One region of the Streptosporangium brasiliense genome, then DNA from elsewhere that is predicted to be linked to it. Evidence: riboswitches for the same ligand, from Rfam matches in the RefSeq annotation. Region 1 holds a riboswitch; the other holds the start of a gene.

Region 1 (4,165 bases):
CCGTGGAAGGCCGCCGCGGTGACCGGCGGCGTGGCCGCGGCCGCCAGCTTCGGCATGGGCCTGATCCTGCCCGGGGACGCCAGCCTCACCTGGGCTCTGTCGCTCGGCATCGGCCTGTTCACGCTGATCGCGGCGGTCGGCTCGGTCAGCAGGCCCAAGACCGGCGACCGGGTGACCCGGCAGGCCCGTCTCTGGGCCCTGCGCCACCCCTGGCGGTTCTCCCTCTACCCGGCGCTGGGCGCCGCCGCGCTCATGTATCCCGTGCAGCTGATCGTCGACGACGAAGGCGTCTTCGGCGCGGCGCTGGACGCGCTCCAGGGCGGTGTCGCGGTGTATCTGGTCACCGCCGTCCTGGCCCTGACCCTCAGGGGACGGGGGCAGTCGTCCCTGCCGCACGGTGGCTGAGCGGGTCCGTCCCGCCGGCGGCTCTCACGCCCGCTCGGCCACCCGCTTGATGCCCTCCAGGGTCCGCCGCATGTTGGCCTCGTTGTGGGCGACCCGGTCCCGGACACCGGTGACGAGGCCGCCGATGACCCGCATGAGGGGGTTGCGGGTGGTCCAGGTGCTCTGCTCCACGTGGCAGCCCGTCTCGGTGGGCGTGATACCGAAGCGCCAGACGGCCACGTGGATCAGACCGGCGGCCTGGACGTGGTAGGCGAAGGCCCGGCCGGGCTCGGCGGTGATCACCGTGCAGAGGGTGGACCAGCGCCGCCGCCCGTGCCTGTTGTGCCCGCGGAACCTGGCCCCGGGCCGCGCCTCCCGGACCGGTCCGACCCATCGGGCCCGCTCGCACTCCACGTTCCAGTCACCCATGTCGGTGATGTCGGTGACCAGGTCGTAGACCACCGCGGGCGGCGCCGCGATCTGGATGCTCACGGACGCGCTCGGGGGGCTCATGACCGCAGCATGTCCGACAGAACATCACTCCGGCAAGGGCTGCTACGCCTTCTCGTACCCCGCGCGGCAGACGCAGAACTCGTTGCCCTCCGGGTCGAGCATGGTCACCCAGCCGGTGCCGTCGGGGTTGCGCCGGTCGTCGTGGACCGTGGCGCCGAGCCCTAGCAGCCGCTCGACCTCCTGGTCGCGGGTGGTGCCCTCGGACCCGGTGACGTCCAGGTGGACGCGGTTCTTGACCGTCTTGCCCTCCGGGACCCGGATGAACAGCATGTTCAGCGCGCCCTGGAGGAGGATCTCGTCGTCCTCCTTGCCGCCGTCGGGGTGGATCACCCAGCCGGTGGCCTCGCTCCAGAAGGTCGCCAGCTCGTACGGCTGGGCGCAGTCGAAAGTCACGAAGTGAACGTCAATCATGCGCACACCCAATCGCGACACCACCTAAGTCGTCAAACCGGTTAGCCATGGCGCCCGCGCGGGATCAGTGCCCGCCGCCGGCGAGGTTGAGGCCGACGACTCCGGCGAGGATGAGGGCGATCGAAGCGATCTTGAGGAACGACACGTCGTCGCCGAGGAACAGCATGCCCAGCGACGCGGTGCCGACGGCACCGATGCCGGTCCAGACGGCGTAGGCCGTACCGACCTCAAGGCTCTTGAGACCGACCGCGAGCAGGCCGAAGCTGAGCACGGCGAAGACGACGAATCCGACGCTCGGCAGCGGCACGGAGAACCCGTGGCTCATCTTGAGCGAGTAGGCCATCGCGACCTCGAACAGACCCGCGACGATGATGATGACCCAAGCCATGACGGCTCCCTCCACAGGAGCGTCGTCTTTTCAGGCCGGGTACGGCGCGTCTCGTCCGGGAGCCTCCCGTCGGGGGCTCATCCGCTGGAACGCTGCGGGTCTCCTTCTGATTCCCACCAGAGTGTGAACCACCGCTCGCGCGGCAGCGGCCACATGTCCAGCTCGACCACCGCCGCGATGACCTCTGCGGCCCGGTCCTGACCGAGGCAGAGCCGCCGGCATGCGCTCTCGGCCAGCTCCTCCAGCGTGCCGAAGCGGCTCAGCGGGGCCGGCCGCCACTCGTGGCGGACCTCGTGGCCGAGCGCCTCGGCGACGGCGATCACGTCGTGGGCCGTGGGCCGCTCCGGGCGGCGCAGGCCGTGGAAGTGCTCCCACAGGGGGGTGAGCCAGCTCATCGGATGGCGCTCGGTGAGCTCCAGGACGACCCGGCGGCGGGCGTGGCCGGACAGCTCGGTGAGGAAGGCCGCCAGGTCGGGCACGTTGTAGACGACGTGGGCGGCGACCGCCACGTCCGCCACCGGGGTCTCGGCCGCGACGTCGGGCCACCGGCCCCGGACGGTCCGGACGGGGACGCCCAGCGCGTCCGCCCGGGACGTCAGCTCGGCCAGCATGTCGGCGGAGGGATCGACCGCGATCAGCTCCCCCAGGCTCCCGGCCAGCGGCAGCGAGGCGGCCCCGGCGCCGGCGCCGACGTCCAGCACGGTCCCCCCGGCCGGGAGCGCCTCGGCGGTCCGGGCGAGGGTCGGCCCCTCCGGCTCCGCGAGCGCGAGGTCGGTCCGTCCGGCGAACCGGGCCGGCGAATGCCCCCAGGGGTTCTCCGGCGCCCGCGCCACGATCTCGTCGGGGATGGCCCACTGGGCGAGGTCCGATCGCCACTGTTCGTCCATGCGGCCGAGCTTAGGAAAATTCGCCGGGCCGGTCGATCAACGTCAGGGCCGGGAGTCGCCCAGGTCACCTGACCTTCCCCGGAGGAGTGTGACAAACGTCCTATCAGTACGGTTTTCTAGGGGTTACTGACGGGTAGCATTGTCGGTAAGGTTACTGGCCAGTATGTAAGAGTCCCGGTTCCCCCGGTTTCAAGGAGCAGACCCCATGGGCCACTACAAGAGCAACATCCGTGACCTGGAGTTCAATCTCTTCGAGGTGTTCGGGCGCCGGGACATCCTGGGCACCGGCCCCTACGCCGACCTTGACGAGGACGTCGTGCGGACCATCCTCGACGAGGTCAACCGCCTGGCGACCGGCGTGCTCGCCGACTCCTTCGAGGAGGGCGACCGCAAGCCCCCGGTCTTCGACCCCGCCACCGGCACGGTGACGATGCCGGAGGGCTTCAAGAAGTCCTTCGCCGCCTACCGCGACGCCGGCTGGACCAACATCGGTCTGCCCGCCGAGATGGGCGGCCCCGGCCTGCCCAACAGCGTGAACTGGGCGCTGGCCGAGATGATCCTCGGCGCGAACCCGGCGATCTGGATGTACGCCAGCGGCCCGGCCTTCGCCCACGTGATGCACGCGATCGGCACCGAGGACCAGAAGCGCTACGCGCAGCTGGCCATCGACAACCAGTGGGGCGCCACCATGGTGCTCACCGAGCCCGACGCCGGTTCCGACGTGGGCGCCGGCCGCGCCAAGGCCGTCCGGCAGCCCGACGGCACCTGGCACATCGAGGGCGTCAAGCGCTTCATCACCAGCGCCGAGCACGACATGGCCGACAACATCTTCCACCTGGTCCTGGCCCGCCCCGAGGGGCACGGCGTGGGCACCAAGGGGCTGTCGATGTTCCTGGTCTCGAAGTACCACGTGGACCTGGAGACCGGCGAGCTCGGCGAGCGCAACGGCGTCTACGTCACCAACGTCGAGAAGAAGATGGGCCTGAAGGTCTCCACGACCTGCGAGCTCACCTTCGGCGAGAAGCACCCGGCCGTGGGCACGCTGATCGGCGAGGTGCACGAGGGCATCAAGCAGATGTTCATGATCATCGAGCATGCCCGGATGATGGTCGGCACCAAGGCGATCGCCACGCTCTCCACCGGCTACCTGAACGCCCTGGAGTACGCCAAGGCCCGCGTGCAGGGCGCCGACCTCACCCAGATGGCCGACAAGTCGGCGCCGCGCGTGACCATCACCCACCACCCGGACGTGCGCCGCGAGCTCATGCTCCAGAAGTCGTACGCCGAGGGCATGCGGGCGCTGGTCCTGCTCACCGCCACCTACCAGGACGCGGTGCAGATCGCCGGCTTCGAGGGCCGCCGCGACGAGCACGCCGAGGCGATGAACGACCTGCTGCTCCCGCTGGTCAAGGGCGTCGGCTCCGAGCGCTCCTACGAGCTGCTGGCCCGGTCGCTGCAGACCCTGGGCGGCTCGGGCTACCTGCAGGACTACCCGATCGAGCAGTACATCCGGGACGCCAAGATCGACTCCCTCTACGAGGGCACGACGGCGATCCAGGGCCTGGACCTGTTCTTCCGCAAG
Region 2 (4,165 bases), 5.0 Mb from region 1:
GCGCCGATCCCCAGGAGTTTGCCCAGAAGCGTGCTCAACTGGCCACGCTCCTCGGGCGTAAGAGGGTGGAAGGTGTCCTCGAGGAAGGCCGGGACCGACGTCTGGGCCTCGGCCAGCCGCCGTTGGCCGGAGTCGATGATGGTGACGGCGTAGGAGCGGCGGTCGCGGGGGTTGCGTTCCCTGCGCACGTGGCCCGCCTGTTCCAGGTCGTCGCAGATGCTGACCATGACGCTGCGGTCGATGCGCAGCTCCTCGCTGAGCGTCTGCTGGGAGCAAGGGCCGACGGCGTCGAGCATCTGGAGCACGAGATGCTGCCCGACCCCGAGGCCTTCCTCGGCGGCGTGCGTGTCCGCGGCGCGCGCCACGGCAGCCGAGGCCCGGCACAGTGCGATGTCCAGCCGCTCGGCGGCGAGTTGCGGAAAGTACGTCGGCCGTGCGCGCTCGGCTGTCCTGGTCGTGGTCGCCATCGATCTCCTCTTCGCCCTGCCGCCAGCCTACCGCATACCGTCTTTCCGCCAATCGTTTGACAGCAGATGATTTGTAGTCATACGGTCTCATTCATCTGTCGGCAAATTGTTTGTACTCAGATGGAGAGTGGTCGTGTCACGCCGGCCGGTTACCGCGTCGCGTTCCTGACAGCGGGCGGCTTCTCCCCGCTGGGCGCTCTCATCACCGCCTACGGCCTGCGCTCGCGCCGCCCCGCCCCCGTAGCCACCGCCTGAGTGGTGAAGGCCCTCCACTCGGGGCGGGCCGGTCGATCAGCCGGCCCGTAGGTATCGCGGCCGGGGGCGACGTCGCATCGGGCAGGAGGTCCGATGCGTCGTGCGGCTCATGAGTTCGGCCAGAGGACGAAGAGAGGGTAGGCACGCCGGCTGGGCCGGTCGCCGATCTCCTTGATCGCCGTACGGATTTCGTGCAGGTGCCCGGTGGTCATCTGCAGTGGGGGCTCGTCGGGCTGGTAGGTGGTGCGGATCGGGTAGTCCACGCCTGGCTGCCTGGTCATCTCGATGTGGCAGCCGAGCACGTGGGTGACCGGCCGGCGGTCGGAGAAGTCGATCAGGCGGTCGATGCTCCGGGCGAAGGCCGACCAGTCCTGGATGTAGAGACGGCCCGGGTAGACCGTGTCGCCAGTGAGCAGGAGCCCGGTCCACCGGTCGTAGAACGTGACCGCCGCCTCGTGGTGGCCCGGGGTGGCCAGGCACTCCAACACACGGCCTCCCAGGTCGACCTGGGCCACCACGTCGGGATCCTTGCTGAACCCGAAATACTCCCAGGCGGTGACCAGGTCCGCGCCGACCACCGTGGTATCGGGGCGGCCGGCGAACTGGTCGTCGCCCGCGACGTGGTCGCCGTGCGGGTGGGTGTGCAGCACCAGCAGGTGGTACTCCTCCCGGGGGTGGCGGGCGAGCCGGCCGGCGACGAGCTCGTCGACCACCCGGCGCAAGGGGAAGAACTCGGCGGATGCCGTGGCGCCGGTGTCGATCAACACCGCCCGCGCGTTTCCGAACAGCAGGAACAGGAACGGCGCCTCGTAGTTGATCGCCATGTTCTGCCGCAGGATGAACGTGTGCTCGTCGTAGGCGTGGACCTGGATGTCCGGATCGGTGTTGTGCTTGGCCGACGGTGAGCCGTGAATCCACCGGACGTCCAGCGCGCAAGGCTCCGGAGTCACTCCGGTGAAATCGATCAGGGATATGCCCGCATCCATGACGTCTCCTTCGAGTGCGTCGTCTTTGCAGGCCGGGTACGGCGCACATCTCGTCCGGGGCAAGCGCTTACGGGCTTCCACGGCGACGCTACCACGGCAGTGATCAACTGCTCTCCGTCACCGTGGAACGTCCGGGGTGCCTGTCGCCGCGGCGGAGCGGCGTCGGACCGGCGGATCCTTGATGCCGGGGTGCGGGTCGTATCCGGCCGGAGATTCCCGCCAGGAGGGTGCGCCGGCGGTCGGCCGACTCGATCATGTCCAGGTTTCGGAGTCGTCGGCGAACAGCGCGCCGAACGCCTGGGCGTCACCCGGCGTCCAGGCCGCCAGGAAGTCGGCGAAGAGTTCTTCGATCTGAGTGTTGTCGCCGGTTCGCGTGCTGGGAGTGGTTGCGGTGAGGATGGTTGAGCGCATGGAGGCCTCCGCACATGATATCGTCGTTTCGATTAACGAAATATACGATAACGGAAAGATTCGAATGTCGAAACACAGTGTTTTCGGGGAGATCGCCCTGGAGCTGCGGCAGCTGCAGCAGAGCTTTGACGCTTTCGACGAGGCGGCCGCCGCCCGGCTCGGCCTCAACCGCACCGACCTGCGCTGTCTCGACGTGGTGCTGGCCGACGGCCCGGTGCCCGCGGGCCGGATCAGCCTCGCGCTGAAGCTCAGCCCGGCGGCCACCACCACGGTCATCGACCGGCTGGAGCGCGCGGGCATGGTGGTCCGTTCCACCGATCCGGGTAACCGCCGCCGCGTCCTGGTCGCCGCGACCGACGCCGCCCGCTCGGCCGATGCCGAGATCTTCGTCCCGGTCGGCCAGGCGGGTGCCCGGGCGCTGCAGGAGTACGGGCCGGACGAACTGGCCGTCGTCCTCGATTTCCTGCGTACTGCCCGAAGAGTCCAAGAAGAGCAGGCCGCCCGCGTCAGGGCCCTGTCCTGAGCTGGGGGCAGGCAATGATGAGGGGGGAGGAGGGCCGGCCTTTCCTGTCCGTTCCGCGGTGATGACCTCACGGTCCGCCGATCCCGAAAGGCCGGGTGCCCGACAGCGGCGCAGCCGGGACCATACCGTCTGCCGCGACACCCCGACATGGCCGGCGGTCTCGCTCACCCCCGCGTCGGCGGGGACCGCCGACACCGCCCGACAGCGCTGCTCGACAGCGGACAGACCCACACACAGCTGACCCGTCCGACCGTCTCGGCGGACACATGATCCGTCAGCGGTCAGAACCGAGGTCCGGCCGCTGACAGCGATCCCCCTGACGGTCGCTGATCGTCATTGACGGTTATGCCCTGCCGGTCTTTGCCCGATCGGGATGGCTCTCGTGCAGGAGCGAGCGCAGTTCGGCGGTGTCGACGATGTGGGCCACTCTCGGGAAAATGCTGGTCATCAGGGTCTGGTGGGCTTGCGGGTCCGGGTCGGTGACACCGTCGGAGAGGACGTAGAGCCGGTAGTCGCGGTCGGCGGCGTCAGTGACGGTGGACAGTACGGCGCCGCTGGTGGTGATGCCGGCGATGACCAGGGTGGTGATTCCGCGATCCCGCAGTTGCCGGTCCAGGTCTGTCGTCGACAGCGCGCCGTAGCGGGTCTTGCGGACGGTGATGTCGCCGGGCTCGGGAGCGAGCTGATGGTGGAAGTCTGTGGCGGGATCCGCGTGGTGCATGAGGCGCTGCCGGCCGAGGAAGGAGAAAGTCTTGTTGGCCGGCGGGATCGCCGCCCAGTCGGCTGCGGTGAATCCGACTCGCACGTAGGCGATGGCGGCGCCGTGCGCTCGCATGTCGGCGATGGCGCCGGCCACCCGTGACAGCAGCGCTTCCGGGTCGGCCAGGCCGGGGAGCGAGGCCAGGATTCCCTGCTGGTAATCCAGGACGAGCAGTGCGGCCGTCCGGGGGTCGAGCACCGGGGGCGTGACGGTCATTTCTCTCCTTGGGTGATGAGGGTGCCCTGACACGCGAGACCGCGCGCCGGGGCCGACTACACATTGGGTACGTGAGCCACGATCTGCCGTGCCGCGACCCCACCGGCCTCGGTGAAGGCCGCCGCGCTCATCTCCGAGCCCTACGCGGAGGGGCGGACCGCTCCGACAGGGGTGCGCGACCCGATCGCGGTGACGGCCGTGACGGCCGTGACGGCCCGTCAGGCGCGGCTCGGTGCCGGCTCCGGCTCGGTGAGGGGTGCCGCGGCGCGTCGGGGGAGCAGCAGCGGAGTCGCCAGCAGGAGCACGCCGGCCAGGCCGATGGCCGTGCGCGGGCCGAGCAGGCTGCCCAGCACACCCCATACGGCCGTCAGGAGCGCGGTCGAGACCTTGGTCGTCACCGACCAGGCGGACAGCGTGCGGGCGACCCGCTCGGTCGCGGTGCGTTCGAGGCGGTAGGTGGCGCAGACGGGATTGAAGACCCCGCAGCAGAAGATCAGCCCGAGCTCGACGCCCATCACCAGCAGCAGCCCTCCGGTCCCCGGCCCCA

What was found. Region 1 has a riboswitch for guanidine ahead of J2S55_RS19280 (DMT family transporter). Riboswitches for the same ligand answer to the same signal wherever they lie in the genome.
Region 2: linked by a shared signal. The riboswitch ahead of J2S55_RS42280 (MBL fold metallo-hydrolase) and the one ahead of J2S55_RS19280 (DMT family transporter) in region 1 are both predicted to bind guanidine.

Annotation. Positions count from the first base shown of each region.
Region 1 is NZ_JAUSRB010000002.1:2,272,756-2,276,920, reverse strand. Features, by position in the region: gene J2S55_RS19295 (hypothetical protein) at 1-405, shown strand, start outside; gene J2S55_RS19290 (SRPBCC family protein) at 430-897, opposite strand; gene J2S55_RS19285 (VOC family protein) at 940-1,308, opposite strand; gene J2S55_RS19280 (DMT family transporter) at 1,373-1,696, opposite strand; guanidine-III (ykkC-III) riboswitch at 1,713-1,778, opposite strand; gene J2S55_RS19275 (class I SAM-dependent methyltransferase) at 1,774-2,583, opposite strand; gene J2S55_RS19270 (acyl-CoA dehydrogenase) at 2,789-4,165, shown strand, end outside.
Region 2 is NZ_JAUSRB010000002.1:7,283,700-7,287,864, reverse strand. Features, by position in the region: gene J2S55_RS42290 (MarR family winged helix-turn-helix transcriptional regulator) at 1-467, opposite strand, end outside; gene J2S55_RS42285 (hypothetical protein) at 588-722, shown strand; gene J2S55_RS42280 (MBL fold metallo-hydrolase) at 830-1,708, opposite strand; guanidine-III (ykkC-III) riboswitch at 1,722-1,789, opposite strand; gene J2S55_RS42275 (nuclear transport factor 2 family protein) at 1,961-2,119, opposite strand; gene J2S55_RS42270 (MarR family winged helix-turn-helix transcriptional regulator) at 2,184-2,642, shown strand; gene J2S55_RS42265 (cysteine hydrolase family protein) at 2,986-3,618, opposite strand; gene J2S55_RS42260 (MFS transporter) at 3,837-4,165, opposite strand, start outside.